2 regions of the Heyndrickxia sp. FSL W8-0423 genome follow, and region 1 is predicted to be linked to the other one. Evidence: predicted binding sites of a transcription regulator. Region 1 holds the regulator's gene; the other holds the start of a gene.
What was found. The regulator Rex, encoded in region 1, represses fermentation and respiration genes when NADH is low (regulators of the CRP and FNR family bind a similar motif). The targets are predictions, from matches to a motif close to TTGTGAAATATTTCACAA.
Positions count from the first base shown of each region.

Region 1 (9,996 bases):
ATCTGGGCACTGTCTCAACGAGAGACTCGGTGAAATTATAGTACCTGTGAAGATGCAGGTTACCCGCGACAGGACGGAAAGACCCCGTGGAGCTTTACTGCAGCCTGATATTGAATTTTGGTACAGCTTGTACAGGATAGGTAGGAGCCTTTGAAGCCGGAGCGCCAGCTTCGGTGGAGGCGTCGGTGGGATACTACCCTGGCTGTATTGAAATTCTAACCCGCACCCCTGAATCGGGGTGGGAGACAGTGTCAGGCAGGCAGTTTGACTGGGGCGGTCGCCTCCTAAAAGGTAACGGAGGCGCCCAAAGGTTCCCTCAGAATGGTTGGAAATCATTCGCAGAGTGTAAAGGCACAAGGGAGCTTGACTGCGAGACCTACAAGTCGAGCAGGGACGAAAGTCGGGCTTAGTGATCCGGTGGTTCCGCATGGAAGGGCCATCGCTCAACGGATAAAAGCTACCCCGGGGATAACAGGCTTATCTCCCCCAAGAGTCCACATCGACGGGGAGGTTTGGCACCTCGATGTCGGCTCATCGCATCCTGGGGCTGTAGTCGGTCCCAAGGGTTGGGCTGTTCGCCCATTAAAGCGGTACGCGAGCTGGGTTCAGAACGTCGTGAGACAGTTCGGTCCCTATCCGTCGTGGGCGTAGGAAATTTGAGAGGAGCTGTCCTTAGTACGAGAGGACCGGGATGGACGCACCGCTGGTGTACCAGTTGTCTTGCCAAAGGCATCGCTGGGTAGCTATGTGCGGAAGGGATAAGTGCTGAAAGCATCTAAGCATGAAGCCCCCCTCAAGATGAGATTTCCCTTAGTTTATCTAAATAAGACCCCTGAAAGATGATCAGGTTGATAGGTTCGAGGTGGAAGTGTGGCGACACATGGAGCTGACGAATACTAATCGGTCGAAGACTTAACCAACAATAGATTCAAGGTTATTACGAAGTATTTCTCATCTATCTAGTTTTGAGGGAACAAACCCTTAAATAAATAGTCTGGTAATTATGGCGAGAAGGTCACACCCGTTCCCATCCCGAACACGGAAGTTAAGCTTCTCAGCGCCGATGGTAGTTGGGGGCTCTCCCCCTGCAAGAGTAGGACGTTGCCAGGCTATATATAAATAATTATCGTCGCGGGGTGGAGCAACGAGCATTGCTTCATTGAAAAAACTGCGAGTTGTACCGATTGAGCAGCATCTTGAATAAGCTTTCTGAAATCGGGACAGTCAAAGGATGCACTTAGTGCATAATATAAACTAAAATATTACCGTCGCGGGGTGGAGCAGTCTGGTAGCTCGTCGGGCTCATAACCCGAAGGTCGCAGGTTCAAATCCTGCCTCCGCAATAAGTGCCAATGAAAAACGAAACTTAGTTTCGTTTTTTTTCATTTAAATTAATAGTTGTTTTGCTCATTTAGTGGAAATGATGTACACTACCAATAGACAAGTTTTCCCTTAGGAATGCATTATCCTAAGGATTTTTTATATAAGCTTTTTAACAAAAGTATTATCAGAGGAGATTATTATGAAAGTATATGAGTGGCTTTCTAAAGGGCCGGACGACACTTCCTCATTTGCCCAAAAATTAGCCATAAAATTAAAAGCGAAAGATGTCTTATTATTAGAAGGCGATTTGGGAGCAGGGAAAACAACATTTACTAAAGGGATTGCATTAGGATTAGGAATTCGACGAAATGTAAGTAGTCCCACCTTTACAATTATTAAAGAATATCAAGGGAATTTACCATTATATCATATGGATGTCTACCGTTTACAAGATTCCAATGAGGATTTAGGATTTGATGAATATTTTGAAGGTGATGGTGTAACGATTGTTGAGTGGGCTCACGTAATTGAGGATCAGTTACCAACCGAATACTTATCGATTTCGATATATCGATTAGGTGATGTAGAACGGAAATTTGAATTGAAACCTGTAGGAAAACGGTACGAATTATTGTGTGAGGAGTTATTTTCATGAAAGTGCTTGCTATAGATACATCTAATTATGCATTAGGAATAGCACTATTAGATAATGAAAAAGTGATCGGTGAATATATTACTAATTTAAAGAAAAACCATAGTATTCGGGTAATGCCTGCCATTCAGCAATTGATGAAGGATTGTGACATCGCCCCTATGGATCTTGAAAAAATTGTTGTGGCTAAAGGTCCCGGTTCCTACACTGGAGTTCGAATTGGGGTAAGTATAGCAAAAACAATGGCGTGGAGTTTAAACATTCCACTAGTAGGAATTTCTAGTTTGGCCATAATGGCCGGAATAGGGAGACATTTTCCTGGGTTTATTTGTCCTCTTTTTGATGCAAGAAGGGGGCAGATTTATACAGGATTATATCGTTTTGAAAATGAAACATTAATAACAGAATTAAATGATTGCAATATTTTAACGGTTGAATGGGTAGAAAAGTTAAAGCAACTGGAAAAATCAATTATTTTTGTAGGAAATGATATTGATTTACATAAAGAAGCTATCATTAATACTTTAGGTGATAAAGCAGTTTTTGCAAGTCCATCAGAAAATAATCCACGACCTAGTGAACTGGCATTTTTAGGAAAGGGTTTACCTGGCGAAGATATCCATACATTTGTGCCCAATTATATTCGATTGGTTGAAGCGGAAGCAAAATGGTTAGAATCTCAAAAGGGTAGAAGTAAAGAATGATGAATTATCAATTAAGAGAAGCAACGATAGCTGATTTAGATGGAATCATGAATGTAGAAATTCAATCATTTTCATTACCTTGGTCACGGGAAGCATTCTATAATGAATTTGTAAAAAATCACTTTGCAAGGTATTTCGTTATTGTAGATCAAGAAAAAATTATCGGTTATTGTGGGGTATGGCTTGTAGTGGATGAGGCACATATTACAAATATTGCTATATTACCTGAATATCGTGGCCAAAAACTAGGTGAGTTATTATTAAGCAGTATCATGGATTATTCAATTCAACAAGGAGCAAAATCAATGACTCTAGAAGTTAGAGTAAGCAATATAATTGCTCAATCGTTATATAAGAAATTAGGTTTCTTTGAGGGTGGAATCAGGAAAAATTACTACACTGATAACCAAGAGGATGCCTTAGTCATGTGGGTGAATTTATAATGAATAAGGATTTAATTGTTTTAGGAATTGAAACAAGCTGTGATGAAACAGCTGCAGCTGTTATTAGAAATGGGACGGAAATACTTTCTAATATCGTTGCTTCACAAATCGAAAGCCATAAAAGATTTGGAGGAGTTGTGCCTGAGTTAGCATCAAGACACCATGTGGAACAAATAACTGTCGTTATCGAAGAGGCTTTGATTAAGGCAGATGTTACATTTGATGATATTGATGCCATTGCAGTAACAGAGGGTCCTGGTTTAGTCGGGGCTTTATTGGTTGGGGTGAATGCGGCAAAAGCAATTTCCTTTGCGAGAAATATTCCCTTAGTAGGTGTGCATCATATAGCTGGTCATATATATGCTAACCGATTAATGAAAGAAATGGCATTTCCACTGTTATCATTGGTCGTCTCTGGAGGACATACGGAATTAGTATTGATGAAGAAGCACGGGGAATTTGAAGTAATCGGTGAAACAAGAGATGATGCAGCTGGAGAAGCATATGATAAAGTAGCTAGAACACTTAATCTTCCTTATCCTGGAGGTCCACATATCGACCGACTTGCAAACGAGGGAACACCAACGATCGATTTACCAAGGGCATGGTTGGAAGAAGATTCTTATGATTTTAGTTTTAGCGGTTTAAAGTCGGCCGTAATTAACACATTGCATAACGCAGAACAAAAAGGTATGTCCATTGACCCGAAAAATATGGCCGCGAGTTTTCAAGAGAGTGTCATTGATGTATTAGTAACTAAGACGATTAAGGCTGCTAAAGAGTTTAATGTAAAACAAGTATTATTATCAGGCGGAGTTGCGGCTAATAAAGGGCTTAGAGAAAGACTTGAGAAGGAATTTGCCAAGATTGATGGAATTGAGTTACTTATTCCGCCATTACATTTATGTACTGACAATGCAGCGATGATTGCAGCAGCAGGAAGTATTTTGTTTGAAAAAGGGAAGCGAAGTGAATATTCCTTAAACGCAAATCCTAGTTTAGATATAGAGCATTTTTAGAAGCATGTGGGTGACATGCTTCTTTTTTATTGTCATAAAACTATCCACATGTGAATAAAAAATACGAACAACTGTTGTTGTGCACAGCTTGTGGATAAAATGTTAATGAAACTATGTTGGTGTGTATAAAATATTGTTGAAAAATTATGATTTCTGTGGATAATGTGTATAAATCTGTTGATAAGGCTAGAAATGCACAAATAATAATACTTTTATACTATATGGGGAGAAAAAAATCTGTGGATAGTTTTGTGGACTAAAAAAATACCAGAGTATCTGGTATTTTTGTCTTAAAGTATGCGGCATCAATTAACCTTCTGCAAGTTCTGTCCACTCTTCCATCAATTTTTCAAGTTGTTGTTTGAAATCAGTGATTTCCTTATTTAATTCAAGAACTTTTTCATGGTCTTGGTAGATTTCAGGCTTACATAGTAATGCTTCGTTATTTTCTAATTTACTCTCTAATTCGTCAATGTATCCCTCGATTTCCTCAATTCGACGTTTACGTTGCCGTTCCAGTTTTTTTGCCTCTTTGTCTTGTTGATACGATTGTTTTGCAGGATTCTGTGTATCCGTAGTAGTTTCAAGTTTTGAATGTTCCAGTTTTTTTAATTCCTGCATTTCTTGCTGTTTTTCAACATAATAATCGTAATCTCCGAGATATTCCTTTGTTCCATCTTTCCCTAGCTCTATCACCTTTGTTGCCAGCCTGTTGATAAAGTAACGATCATGGGAGACGAATAGAATCGTACCGGGGTAATCAATTAAAGCATTTTCCAATACTTCTTTACTATCGAGGTCCAAATGGTTTGTCGGTTCATCTAAAATAAGAAAATTTGCTTTTTGCAGTAAAAGCTTGGATAAAGCAAGTCTTGCTTTTTCTCCGCCACTTAAACTTGAGACAATTTTAAGAACATCATCACCCGAAAATAGAAAATTTCCTAATACTGTACGTATTTCTTTTTCATCTTTCAAAGGATAATCATCCCATAGTTCATTTAAAACCGTTTTGTTCGATGAGAGGTCGGCTTGTTCTTGATCATAATAACCAATCGTCACATTTGAACCGTAATTGATGTTTCCGTTATGAAGGTCCAACTTTTTAATAATTGTTTTAAGTAAGGTTGATTTACCGACTCCATTTGGTCCTACAAGTGCAATACTGTCACCTTTTTTTATTGATAAAAAGATATTTTTTGCGATAATATGGTGATTATATCCAATAGAACCGTCCACAATATTTAACACTTCATTACCGCTTTGCTTCTCAATTTGAAATGCGAAAGTAGCTGATTTTTCGTCACCTAACGGCCTGTCCATTATTGTCAATTTTTCAAGCTGTTTTCTTCGACTTTGTGCACGTTTTGTTGTGGAAGCTCTTGCTAAATTTCGTTGAATAAAATCTTGTAGTTTGGCAATTTCTTCTTGTTGTTTCTCATATTGTTTGAAATCACGTTCATATTGTTCAGCCTTTTGCGTCAAATATTGGCTGTAATTCCCATAATATTTCTGAATAGCGTGTCTTGATAATTCATACACTTGGGTAACGACTTTGTCTAAGAAATATCGATCATGCGAGACGATAAGTATGGCACCGTTATAGCCTTGTAAATACTGTTCCAGCCATGAAAGGGTGTCAATATCCAAATGGTTCGTAGGTTCGTCCAAAATTAAAATGTCTGGTTTAGTTAAAAGTAATTTAGCTAATGCTAAGCGGGTTTTTTGGCCGCCGCTTAATGTTTCAATCATTGTTCCATAATCAAAATCACTGAATCGCAGGCCGTGAAGGACTGAACGGATATCGGATTCATACTGATAACCACCTAAATCTTTAAAACGAATCTGTAATTGATCATATTCAGCTAAGATTTTGTTGTAAAGATCCGGTTTTTCATAGTAATACGGGTCTGCAATTTTTTGTTCTACATCTCTTATTTGATTCTCCATTTGCCGCAAATCTTGAAATACAGTTAACATTTCATCCCAAATGGATAAACTAGATTTCAATCCAGTATTTTGTGCAAGATAACCGATGGAAACATCCTTTGGTTTGACAATATCCCCGGAGTCTAATGACATTTGTCCAGAAATAATTTTTAATAACGTGGACTTTCCGGCACCGTTTCTCCCAACTAATGCAATACGATCTCTCGTCTGAATTTCTAATTTTATATTTGATAAAATAAGTTCAGCACCAAAATGTTTTGTTAGTTGTTGAACTTGTAATAAAATCATATTTATTTCACCTCATCTATATTGGTAGTGTACCGTATTCATGAGGGTTTGGGCAATGATTCACTATTTCTAAATAGGACACGGAAAGAAAAATAGTGTATGATAAATTGAGGGGTGTTTTCGATGTCAAAGCTTACTCATTTTAATGAGCAGGGAAGAGCGAAGATGGTTGATGTGAGTACTAAACCTGACACTGTCCGCACGGCGATTGCACAATCGAGTGTACAATTAAGCAATGAAATTTATCATTTAATCCGTAATAATAAAATGAAAAAAGGGGATGTTCTTGCAGTTGCACAAGTTGCAGGTGTTATGGCTGCAAAAAAAGCATGGGATCTTATTCCGATGTGTCATCCTATTCCAATTAATGGAGTAAATATTGAATTTAGTTGGGAACAAAAAGATCCAAATATGTATATGCTAAACATTATTTCAAGTGTAAAAACAAAGGGAAACACCGGTGTTGAAATGGAAGCATTAACTGCTGCATCTGTAACCGCTTTAACCGTTTATGATATGTGTAAAGCCATTGATAAAGGAATGGTTATTGGACCAACGTTTTTGATAGAAAAAACAGGCGGTGTTTCAAGTACTGATTATCTGAGGGAATAGATATTTCCCTTGAGGCCAACGTTTTTTTAGTTAGATTTATATGGGGGACCTATAGTATGAATGAAGAATTAATTAAAATACCTCAAGCGACAGCAAAGCGATTACCACTCTATTATCGATTTTTGAGGAATTTACATAACTCCGGTAAACAGCGTGTATCTTCAGCTGAGTTAAGTGAAGCTGTAAAAGTCGACTCCGCCACGATTCGCAGAGATTTTTCATACTTCGGGGCATTGGGGAAAAAGGGTTACGGATACAATGTTAATTATTTGTTATCATTTTTTCGTAAAACATTAGATCAAGATGAATTAACAAAAGTAGCTCTAATCGGTGTGGGAAATTTAGGAACAGCATTTTTAAATTATAATTTCATGAAAAACAATAATACAAAAATCGAAATCGCTTTTGATGTTGATCCAAATAAAGTCGGTAAAAAAATTGGAGATGTACCTATTTATAGTTTGGATGAGCTGGAGGCACGATTAATCAGTGAAGATATCAGTGTTATTATTCTTACGATTCCCGCAGAAGTTGCACAACGGGTTACTGATCAGCTGGCGAAAACAAACGTAAAAGGTATATTAAACTTTACACCGGCTAGACTAAATGTACCTTCATCTATACGTGTGCATCATATTGACTTAGCAGTAGAGTTGCAATCATTAGTTTATTTTTTAAAGCACTATCCAAATGACACGGAAATTTCACAAGACTAATAAATAGATAATGGATTAAACATCTAATTTGTATTATCATGTAAATATGAGGAGGTGGGCACAGATGGGACCAGGAATTGGAAGTATTATTCTCATTGTGATTGTTGCCTTACTAGTTTTCGGACCAAAGAAATTACCCCAATTGGGCAGAGCTGCCGGGGATACATTAAAAGAATTTAAAAATGCGACTAAGGGCTTGGCGGATGAAGAAGACGATAAGCCAAAAACGGATAAAGACAACGTTAAGTAAAATGTTAGGATGAATTCATATGAGTCAAAAAGACATGACGATTTTTGAACATATATCCGAGCTAAGGAAGCGACTGTTTGTGATAGTCGTTTTCTTTATCTTGGCTGTAATTGTAAGTTTTTTTCTTTCACAACCAATCATTCGTTATCTCCAGCATTCCGATTATGCAAAAGAGGTGACAATGAATGCGTTTCGGCTAACAGATCCTTTTAAAGTTTTTATGGAAGTTACTTTGTATTTGGCCATAGTGATTATTTTACCTGTAATTCTTTATCAACTTTGGGCATTTATTAGTCCCGGTTTATATGAAAAAGAACGGAAAATAACATTAAGTTATATTCCCATAGCTCTTGTTCTCTTTTTAGCTGGACTAGCATTCGCTTATTTTATATTGTTTCCGTTAATCTTACGGTTCATGATGAAGCTATCATCACAAATGGATATTAATCCGGTCATCGGTATTAATGAATATTTTTCGTTTTTGTTTCAAATTACCTTCCCATTTGGGATACTGTTTGAATTACCAATCGTTATCATGTTCTTAACGCGATTAGGAATCATTACACCAATGTTTTTGGCGAAGATTAGAAAGTACGCATATTTCTTTCTACTCGTCCTTGCTGCTTTTATCACACCGCCTGACGTAATGTCACAAATTGTCGTCGGTGTACCGCTAATGATTTTATACGAAATTAGTATATTGGTTTCGAAAGTCGGTTATCGAAAAGCGAAAGCAGCGGAATTAAAATATGCGCTGCAAAGCGAAAGTAAAAAAAAATAAAACCTTCCAATTGGGAGGTTTTATTTTTTTTGATGGCTTTTTAGGCGAAAATGCAAAGTGATTAATCGAAAGCCTGACCCATAATCAATCGTTGCTAAAAAGACGAGCATGTAAGCTAAAAAAGACCAACCGTGAAGATTAACTTGTTTAACGGCAAAATAAGTAAACAGGGTGCCAAGAAGGCAATAGATTATGCCGGATTGTAGTGGTCTCATGAGAAAAGTCCTCCAATAAAGCTTTGTTTCTCGATAATTTTTTGAATTTCTTCGCGGTTCAATAGCTGAGCAATAACAACGATTGTGTTCATTATTACGTGTGCGCTTATTGGCACTAAAATGCGATTTGTCTTTTTATATAAAAAGGCAAATGTGAATCCCATGGCAGAATACAGTAATAGATGGACAAACTCCATATGTGCAAGTCCAAAAATGATGGAACTGATAAGTGCCGAAGAAAAAAAGGATAAATATTTATGAAGTGTTCCGAAAATAATCTTTCTAAATACAATTTCCTCTAAAATTGGGCCAATAATTGAACTTACAACAACGACAATCGGAAAAGTTTCGATTAGGCTTACGATTCGCTGAGTGTTTTCTGATCCAGGTTTAATGCCAATCATTTGCTCAATGATTGATGCAAGCGCTTGAGCAATAAATGCTAGAAAAATCCCTCCGATTGCCCAGGTGATCGACTTTCCGACTGAAAGCGGTGTACTTCTTTCTAATTGATATTTTCGTTCAGATTTTCGCAAAATCAACAAAACAATAATTAACGCGGAAATGAAACTGATTACAATCCAATAAACGGGCGTCATCATTTTCATATAACTTTCCGAAGTATGAAATCCTTTCACACCAATAATATAAACAATGGGTTGACCAACATAAGCGGATAGTTGCATCGCAATATAAGTAATTAAAATATATACATATTCTTTTTTCACAATATTTTTCCTTTCTTGTTAGCTCATAATCCATTCTACTATTGAATAAATAGAGGTTCAAATATTAAGTGTGCAGTACATTTTTTATCCTTCAATCTATTATATGTAAAAATAACCTCCAGTTATGAATAGAAATAATAATTGGACATAGACTTGAATATTGCGCGAAGTCTTAATTTTAGGATATTCAAACTGATTGAAGGAGTTTTTTCAAAAAAGTTAACTGTAAAGACTTGCAAAATGGAATTGAATTATTTATTATAATAATTGTGTTAGCACTCAAGAGTAGTGAGTGCTAATAATTTAAAATTACATAAA
Region 1 is NZ_JBBPBE010000001.1:1,250,459-1,260,454, forward strand. It holds rRNA gene MKY81_RS06350 (23S ribosomal RNA) at 1-920, shown strand, start outside; rRNA gene rrf (5S ribosomal RNA) at 994-1,110, shown strand; tRNA gene MKY81_RS06360 (tRNA-Met) at 1,270-1,343, shown strand; gene tsaE (tRNA (adenosine(37)-N6)-threonylcarbamoyltransferase complex ATPase subunit type 1 TsaE) at 1,523-1,978, shown strand; gene tsaB (tRNA (adenosine(37)-N6)-threonylcarbamoyltransferase complex dimerization subunit type 1 TsaB) at 1,975-2,679, shown strand; gene rimI (ribosomal protein S18-alanine N-acetyltransferase) at 2,679-3,122, shown strand; gene tsaD (tRNA (adenosine(37)-N6)-threonylcarbamoyltransferase complex transferase subunit TsaD) at 3,122-4,141, shown strand; gene MKY81_RS06385 (ABC-F family ATP-binding cassette domain-containing protein) at 4,451-6,376, opposite strand; gene moaC (cyclic pyranopterin monophosphate synthase MoaC) at 6,500-6,988, shown strand; gene MKY81_RS06395 (redox-sensing transcriptional repressor Rex) at 7,045-7,704, shown strand; gene MKY81_RS06400 (twin-arginine translocase TatA/TatE family subunit) at 7,769-7,954, shown strand; gene tatC (twin-arginine translocase subunit TatC) at 7,974-8,735, shown strand; gene MKY81_RS06410 (YdiK family protein) at 8,756-8,950, opposite strand; gene MKY81_RS06415 (CPBP family intramembrane glutamic endopeptidase) at 8,947-9,678, opposite strand.

Region 2 (9,996 bases), 1.6 Mb from region 1:
AAGTATTTTGTGTGAGTATTTAAAGAAAAGGGGCATTGAAACCGCACCGGAAAATATTTTAATTGTTTCAGGTGCACTTCAAGCGCTTCAATTGATTGCCGTAGGATTACTTGAAGAAGGGGCGATTATCTTTCAAGAGCACCCATCGTATTTAAATTCAATCCATCCATTTCAATCTGCTGGGATGCGTATGATACCTGTTCAGCGTGATGACAATTTAACCAACACATTACGAGTTGCCAAAAGAAAAAGACAATCCCTTTTTTACTGCGTGCCAACGCTACATAATCCGACAGGTCGCAATTGGACAATAGAGGAAAGGAAAGCCCTATACAGTACGTGTAAGCAACTACAAATCCCGATTATTGAAGATGATGTGTATCATGAACTGTTATTCGAATCATCTTCTCCTGCACTAAAGTCATTCGATCAATCGGGGCAAGTATTGTATGTAGGGAGTGTTTCGAAAACGCTAAGTCCTGGATTACGTATAGGATGGATAGTAGCTCCTGAGCCGGTTATCCAACGGTTAGCAGATATTAAAATGCAAACAGATTACGGTTCAAGTGCTTTTTCCCAAGAAATTGTTGCACACTGGATCGCGACTGGATTATATGAATCGCATATTCTCCAACTCCGCGAACAATTGAAATTAAGGGCTACTTTTGTAGAAGAAATTTTAGAACAGCAATTTCAGCACATCGCAACGTGGGAAAAGTCTGAGGGAGGTTTCTATATATGGCTTCGATTCAATGAACCTATTGTGAATAAGGCATTATTTCTGAATTTACTCAAGAAAAATGTACTTATCAATCCCGGTTACATTTACGATACAAGCGATTTACATCACATTCGCCTTTCCTATGCTTATGCATCATTAGAGGAATTAAAGGAAGGGTTGAATATTTTAATGGAACTAACCCGTCGCTAATTCACACTTATTTTATGTGTTATTTTGCACATCAACAGAACAAATTCTATAGAATCAGAATTTTATTTATAAACTACAATAAAAAATAGCAAGTGTGTGTTTTTTTATTTTGTTCAGCAATCGGACCAATAATTGAACAACACTAGATTTTAAAATGACAGCGTCGTTGTTTGTTATTGAGGGAAAAGAGTTTATAGGAAGAAAATTTAACAACAATTAATTTGAACACCGTTCTATGTATGCGGACATTTTCCAATGGGAAGATTTGATTTATAAAACTGATATGACTGGGTAAGCGAATTAAAACTTTCTAAGAAAGAGCAACTTGGCGAAATAGACGCATTATTTACAAATGGTTCCCCTAAGTCATTTAAGAATGGGATGGCAAACAAATTACCAATAGGTGCGAAAATTTATTCCGCAAAAGAGCGTGGAGACATTTTAATTGCTGAATACAATGGTGAAGAGAAATATTATTTAGCTCTTGTCGAAGGGTAAATGAGGACGAATTTGATAGATTTCTTATTGATCAATTTGATTATTGACTGAATTTTCATTCATTTCGCAAGGGAAATAATCAAAACAAGTGGCTGGAGTTATCAAATTTACTCATTATTTTAATAGCCTTTATACATATTGTGGTAAAATTAAATAATCGATGATATGAGGTGATTCGTTTGGTTGTAAATGTAGTAATCATACTTATTTTGGCTTTAGCTGTTTTCGCTTCAATTGCTGCGTGGATAAATACGCATACTATTTTAAAAGACTTATCAGAAATAAAGGATCAGTTAGGTATCAAAGAAATACGGAAACCTTCCTTTTTTGATAAAGATCTGGATAATGACTAAATAAATATATCTATTAAGTCTGAAAACCTAAAACGTAGAAAGACCTCAATAATGAAGGATACTAACAAATCCTCCAATATTGAGGTCTCATTTTCCAACATTCTTTTTATCTTTACTCTTCCCTCTGATATAACTAATTGTCCAATAAACTATCAAAAGAATAATCCAGTATCCTGCTTTCTAAGACGTGAAAACACTGGAGATCTTAAAGAAAATAAGTTATTAATGTAACTCGAATAGAATTACGATAATTGGAGGAAAGATGGAATGGGTATGAGAATGCATAGACGGAGAATTTCCGGTTAATGTATAAAGAGAAGGCTTAAAAAGCAGAAATAGACGGAGGTATTCAGGTTAACATCCCTAAATAAGTCAAAATCCAAAGAATTGTATAATATAGTCGGAAAAGCTTCCCTTATTTTTAAGGAAATATGGGTATTTTCCAATTTAAACGGAATTTCTCCGCTTATTATCAAACATAGATAAATCAACATTCAGTTATAACAACCAAAATCAAATAACTTGTCAGATAATCTGATTCATTGGCAGGAGAATGACAATATACCATGGTAATTGCATCTATTTTAGCAATTCAATTTTTAGATAGAGAAGATCTATTCGCAAATTGTTATTTGCTATGTGATTTATTGTGCGATTCTATATGCTAATTCGTTCAAAACATTGATACAGCAAAAAAATAGGGTGAGAAAAATCCCTTCGATTTCGCACCCTATTTGCATTGTTCTTTACTGTTTTGCACCTTAAAAGAAAACCCGTTAGAGGTTTGTCTTTTATGATACCTTTTGAACGTTCATTTCATTACCTTCTAACCGGTTCTTCCTCATTTCAGCTGAAGCTGTGAAAAGAACATCTGTTGAAGAGTTAAGTGCTGTTTCACAAGAATCTTGTAATACCCCAACAATAAAGCCTACACCAACAACCGTCATAGCTACATCATTCGGGATTCCGAAAAGACTGCATGCTAGTGGAATTAAAAGTAAAGAACCACCAGCTACCCCTGATGCTCCACAAGCACAAACAGCAGATAGAACACTAAGAATAATAGCTGTTGGGATGTCGACTTGGATGTTTAACGTATGAACTGCAGCAAGTGTTAACACAGAAATTGTTACTGCTGCACCTGCCATATTGATCGTTGCGCCTAGCGGAATCGAAACGGAATAAGTATCCTTGTCTAAACCTAGTTTATCGCATAATTTCATATTCACTGGAATGTTTGCTGCGGAACTGCGTGTAAAAAATGCTGTAATCCCACTTTCCTTGATGCAAGTTAACACGAGTGGATATGGGTTTTGACGAATACATACGTAAACGATGATTGGATTAACAACTAGCGCTACGAAAATCATGCACCCGATTAATACAGCAAGTAATTTTCCGTAACCAAGCAATGATTCTAGTCCATTTGCAGTAATTGATTCAATTACTAACCCCATAATTCCAAATGGCGCAAATTTTATTACCCATGTAACAATTTTTGAAACAGCATCAGATACATTGGAAATCATTGTTTTCGTTGTAGCAGGGGCATTTTTTAATGCTACTCCAAGTAGGATTGCCCACGATAATATACCAATATAGTTCGCATTATATATTGCCTTAACTGGATTATCGACAATATTCAGAAGTAAAGTTTTCAAAACATCCACAACACCACCTGGGGCTGTCAACTCTGCATTCCCAGTAGCTAGTTTCAAGCTTACTGGAAAAATAAAACTTACTATAACGGCAGTAAGTCCTGCTAGAAAAGTTCCTAAAAGATAGAGAACGATAATCGATTTCATATTCGTCTTTTGTCCACTCTTATGTTGTGCGATGGCTGACATGACCAAGAATAAGACCAATATTGGTGCAATCGCTTTTAGAGCCCCTACAAATAAAGAGCCTAGAATAACAAAAGGCTTCGCTATACTCGGGAGGGTGATGGCTAATATAATCCCAATAATTAAACCTACGATTATTTGCTTAACTAAACTAATTTGATTCCATTTTTTCACTAGATTCATTGTGTGTCCCCCCTGTTGTATGTAAACCTACAATCCTCTATAGAATATTGTAAGAATACTTATAATATTAGTTTATATTTAATAATATTGTAATGAATATTTAGATATATTACAATAACTTTATTATTTTTGCTAAAAAATATAGGTTTACTTAAGAGATAAAAAAGAACGCTGAAGATATCAGCGTTCAACTAACTTATAATCTATAATTTTTTTACTTGCCATTTTAATTAAACTACAAGAAGAATAACAACAAAATAAATAATCATCGCAAAGAATCCCACAGGTATAGCAAAACGTGCATATTGTAGACTCGTAATTTTAAGCTTTCCAGCCGAAATGATATTCGGAATGTTCCCTGGGATCAGCATTCCACCACTAATGATCAAACCTAATAATAATGCCTGAATTGTTGATGGACTCATCGCCGGACTTACCTCTGCGGCAGCCAGTGTTGCATTATCTAAAATCGCAGAAATAATGTTAATCCAGTACATGATGAATGGATGCAAGTCTAATAGATATTTTTCGATAAAAGGTTGAAATCCCGCTCCTAACAATGTTAAAGCCATGACAAACAAATATATTTTTAAGCTGCGAATAATAATTTCGGCATAAGATTCTTTTTGCGAAGATATCGTTTTTTCAATATCATTCAATGCATTCGCTTCGGCAGCTGATGCTACCTCATTTTGTGCCAAAATCGCAGCAGACTCTTCACGTGACTTAACCATGAATGCGGCCAAAACGCCAAAAGCTGCAACACCCGGGATGACATATACGCCAATTGATTTCAGCAAATAAAAGAAGCTTTCATCCAGTTTACTTACAACAATTGTTGAAAGTGGTTCTCCAATTGGAGTAAGGACAGCCCCCATTCCAATTGCAAAACAAGCCAAAACTACTAAGCGAATTTCTGATTGTCGATCAATCTTTAATACACTTACAACCGCTACAAGAATAATTGCAGCAATAATGGCAGTGATGACACTGGAAATTAATCCAAGGATGATCACAAATAAGGCAATAAACAATCGATATGGCATCGCTTTACTGATCCCTAAAATTCCTTTTTCAATCGGCCCCTGGAACCATCGAAACAATAAACCTGCAACAAGAACAGCTAGTGTAATATTAATCGGATGGACCAACGCCTCTTTCACAAGATGCCAATCTAATGCTTGACTAACTAGAACTGACAGAACCCCCATAATAAATAAGAATACTTCTAAATTTTTTTCCACCACATGTGTAAATGGCAGTAGCAGTACAAGCAGCAAGATGATGGATAAACCAATAATCATTAAGCAAATTCCTCCCCTTTTATCTATTGATTATTTCTAAAAAATATAAAAAAGCCTGTCACTAAGGGACATACGTATCCCTTGGTGACAGGCTCCTCCAATAAAGTTAATGGTATTTAATTTTTGTGTTTTAGATGTGATATTTTTCGTTTAAAAAACAATTAAATTTTATCAACTAGTATTATATTAACAGTAACTAGTCATTTTTACAAGGTTTATTTTATCGGAATACTCAGACCGCCAAAATATTAAATTAACAATACATTAAGTTCACTATTAGAAAATATTATTATTTTGTAGAGTGAAAAGTGCTTCATAAGAAACAATAGGATGCCGCAGCATCCTATTGTACATTTTTTTCACATATTTAATTAAAAGTCTGCATTTCCTGGTGTACGAGGGAATGGGATGACATCGCGGATGTTCTTCATTCCGGTTAAATACATGACAAGTCGTTCAAACCCAATTCCATAGCCTGAATGCTTTGTACCACCGTATTTTCTAAGCTCAAGATACCACCAGTAATCTTCTTCAGACATACCAAGTTCTTTAATTTTATTTGCAAGGACCTCTTCTCTTTCCTCCCGTTGGCTTCCCCCGATTAACTCGCCAATACCAGGAACCAATAGGTCAGTTGCAGCTACTGTCTTACCGTCATCATTTGCTCTCATATAAAATGCCTTAATTTCTTTCGGATAGTCGGTTACGAAGACCGGACGCTTATAAATTTCCTCGCTTAGATAACGTTCATGTTCCGTTTGCAAATCCGTTCCCCATTCAACAGGGTAGTCAAATTTCTTACCAGAGTTCTTTAATATATCAACAGCTTCAGTATAAGTAACCCTTCCAAAATCGGATTCTAAAGCATTTTTCAATCTTTCAATTAGCGTCTTATCAATAAAGCTATTAAAGAAGGCCATTTCTTCAGGTGCTTCTTCAAAAACGTAATTAATTACATACTTAACCATTTCTTCTCCGAGGTCCATGATATCCGGTAATTCTGCAAAAGCCACTTCCGGCTCGATCATCCAGAATTCTGCGGCATGTCGTGCCGTATTAGAATTTTCTGCTCTAAATGTTGGACCAAAGGTATACACATTACGGAAAGCAAGAGCAAAAGTTTCCGCATTTAATTGACCGCTAACGGTTAAGTTGGATTCTTTGCCGAAGAAATCAGCACTTTCGTCCACTTTTCCGTCCTCGTTTTTTGGAAGCTGGTTCAAATCCATTGATGTTACACGGAACATCTCCCCCGCGCCTTCTGTATCGCTTCCGGTAATAATAGGTGTATGCACATAGACAAATCCTTTTTCTTGAAAGAATTTATGAATGGCGTACGATGCAAGGGATCGTACTCTGAAAACGGCGGAGAAGGTATTGGCTCTCGGACGTAAATGAGCGATTGTTCTTAAATATTCAAGAGAATGTCTCTTTTTTTGCAAAGGATAAGCTGGATCCGATAATCCTTCAACAACAATTTTTGTCGCTTTAATTTCAAATGGCTGTTTCATTTCAGGAGTTGGAACAAATTCACCTTCTACTAAAACGGAAGAGCTAATAGGTAACTTCGTGATTTCTTTGAAGTTATCGAGGGTATCTTCAAAAACGACTTGTACACTCTTAAAGAATGTTCCGTCGTTTAATTCCATAAAACCAATGGTTTTAGAGTCGCGAAGAGTTCGAATCCAACCCGAAATTTGCACAGTTTGTTCGTTAAATTTTTCTTGATTTCTGTATAAATCTTTTACTACGGTCTTTATCATAATTAGCCTCCATATGGTAATTTTTCACAATAAAAAAGCCTTCTATCCCATAAAAAAGGGACGAAAGGCTAACTTCCGCGGTACCACCCAAATTGTCATAATATGACCAACTTTAAAGCGACTATTGCTTATCCAGTCCATAACGTGCTGGTAACGTCTAAGCCTACTTAAGTTATCCCTTTCGGTTAGAACTCAAAGGTGTTCTTCATTCATGCTTCATCACCAGGCTTCCACCGTCCCCGGCTCGCTATCGAATATAGCAAAAACTACTTTCCTTTTCATCGATTTAAAAATATGTAATTTTAAAAATGACTTATTATTGTAATAATCTATCACAAAACATAATCCTTTGTCTAGTTGCCCCCTAAGATATATACCGAAAGCTTTATTGGTCAAACATTTTAACGTATGCGGATCAATATAAGCTGTAATTGATAAACAGGATTGAGCAATAGACAAAGTCGTTAATTTAACAATATCTGAACTTCGGGAAATCCTTTATTACATCAAACCAACTAGGATACCTTATTCTACTCAAAAATTCCAATGATTGTATACATCACAGCTTTCAACTTTCAATCATCTTGAATAATTCGTGACAATTATGTCCTTTTATAAATGAACATTTTATGAAATACATCACAATATGCTGTTTTTATTAATAAAACATATTAAGATGGTGTCAAATTGGTTTACCAGTAAATATTAGGATTCATAGGTACCTATATCCATCATTAGAAAGGAGTTTCATTTATGAGAATGAAATGGTTAACCTTACCAATGGTTTCCGTACTCATGATTGTACTATCAGGCTGCGAACCATTAATGGTCCTTGATCCGAAAGGTCCGCAGGCAGAGACACAGGCGAATGATATTATCGCTTCTATTCTAATTATGTCATTTATTGTTATTACGGTTTTCGGATTACTCATTTATATGTTAATCAAATACCGTGCTTCAAAGCAAAGCAAGGATTATGAACCACCTTATGTAGAAGGGCATCCATTGGTTGAGGCGATTTGTGTAGGTATTCCAGTGATCATTGTCACTACGCTTTCAATCATGTCGGTGATATCCAACTATAAGGTAGAAGCAACGCCAAAAGGTTATGAAAATCAGGAACCTCTTGTCATATATGCAGCTTCATCCAATTGGAAATGGCATTTTAGTTATCCGGAAGAGGAAATTGAAACAGTCAATTATTTATATATTCCAACAAATAGACCAATTGAGTTTAGATTATATTCATATGGCCCAATTACAAGTTTCTGGATTCCTCAGCTTGGAGGACAAAAATATGCCATGTCAGATATGATAACAAAATTACACTTGGCCGCAGATGTTCCAGGTGAACTCATGGGACGTAATGCTAATTTTAGCGGTAAAGGTTTTGCGGAAAATACATTTAATGTAAAAGCAATGTCTGAAGCAAAATTTCAGGAATGGGTTCAAGAAGTAAAAGAAACAGCTAAGCCTTTAACTGAAAAGAAATTTAATCAATTATTGGAACCAGGTCATGTTGGACAATCCACTTACACTGGTACCCATTTAGAATTTGCGCCTGCTCCAGAAGGCGAACACGCAGGACATAATCATTCGAGCACGAAAGAAGAGAATGATGAAAACCATGATTCCAATGAAGAATCATCGCACGATCATTAATATTTTCAAGACTACTATTTTGAAAGGAGTCTGAACAAAATGGACTTTTTCGATAGATTTGCTATCCCAAACCCGAGTATTGCCATCTATGCTTCCATGGTTTTGATTGGACTTACCTTACTGGCGATTCTAGTCGGACTAACCTATTTGAAAAAATGGGGCTATTTATGGCGCGAATGGTTAACGACTGTCGATCATAAACGAATTGGGATTATGTATTTAATATCTGCTTTACTTATGCTATTCCGTGGTGGAGTAGATGCCATTATGATGCGCGCACAGCTTGCCGTTCCTGATAATAAGTTGCTCGATGCACAGCATTATAATGAAATTTTCACGACACACGGAATTGTTATGATCATTTTTATGGCGATGCCTTTCATTATGGCTTTAATGAACTTCGTCGTACCATTGCAAATTGGCGCACGCGATGTAGCGTTCCCACGTTTAAATGCTTTAAGCTTTTGGTTATTCTTTATGGGTGCGATGCTCTTTAATATATCCTTTGTTATCGGTGGTTCACCTGATGCGGGATGGACTTCATACTTCCCATTAGCCGGTAATGAGTTCAGTGAGTCGGTCGGCTCGAATTACTATATGATCGCGATTCAAATTGCAGGTCTCGGTACGTTAATGACAGGAATCAATTTTATAACCACGATTCTTAAAATGAGAACAACTGGTATGACCTTAATGAGAATGCCAATGTTCACATGGGCAAGCTTAATTACAAACGCGATAATTGTCTTTGCGTTCCCAGTTCTAACGGTTTTACTCCTTATGGGGACGATGGACCGGCTTTTTGCCACCAATTTCTTCACTACAACAAATGGTGGAATGGATATGCTTTGGGCAAACCTGTTTTGGGTTTGGGGACATCCAGAGGTGTATATATTAATCTTGCCTGCCTTTGGAATTTATAGTGAAGTAATCTCAACCTTTTCTCGCCGTAATCTTTATGGTTATAAATCGATGGTGGCGTCAATGGTCATTATCTCGCTCATGTCGTTCCTTGTTTGGGCTCACCACTTCTTTACAATGGGGCAAGGAGCATTAGCGAATAGTATATTTTCCATTACAACAATGGCCATCGCTGTTCCGACAGGGGTAAAAATATTCAACTGGCTGTTTACACTGTGGAAAGGAAAAATTGAAATCACCACACCAATGCTTTATGCCCTACTTTTCATCCCACTCTTTACAATCGGTGGGGTTACCGGGGTCATGCTAGGAATGTCTGCGGCTGACTATCAATATCATAATACGATGTTCTTAGTGGCACATTTCCACATGGTGATTATTCCTGGTGTTGTATTTGCGATGTTAGCAGGCCTCACTTACTATTGGCCTAAAATGTTTGGCTTCATGCTGAATGAAAGAATCGGAAAATGGTCGGCATGGATCATTGGTGTTAGCACACTTGTGGCTTTTATGCCAATGTTTTTCAGCGGATTAGAT
Region 2 is NZ_JBBPBE010000001.1:2,893,975-2,903,970, reverse strand. It holds gene MKY81_RS14730 (aminotransferase-like domain-containing protein) at 1-931, shown strand, start outside; gene MKY81_RS14725 (hypothetical protein) at 1,609-1,782, shown strand; gene sstT (serine/threonine transporter SstT) at 2,574-3,809, opposite strand; gene MKY81_RS14715 (DUF1646 family protein) at 4,040-5,113, opposite strand; gene asnS (asparagine--tRNA ligase) at 5,485-6,876, opposite strand; T-box leader at 6,930-7,167, opposite strand; gene qoxA (cytochrome aa3 quinol oxidase subunit II) at 7,630-8,538, shown strand; gene qoxB (cytochrome aa3 quinol oxidase subunit I) at 8,578-9,996, shown strand, end outside.
Region 2: a site for Rex is predicted at 7,504-7,521, ahead of qoxA (cytochrome aa3 quinol oxidase subunit II). Genes of this name have one in related genera too.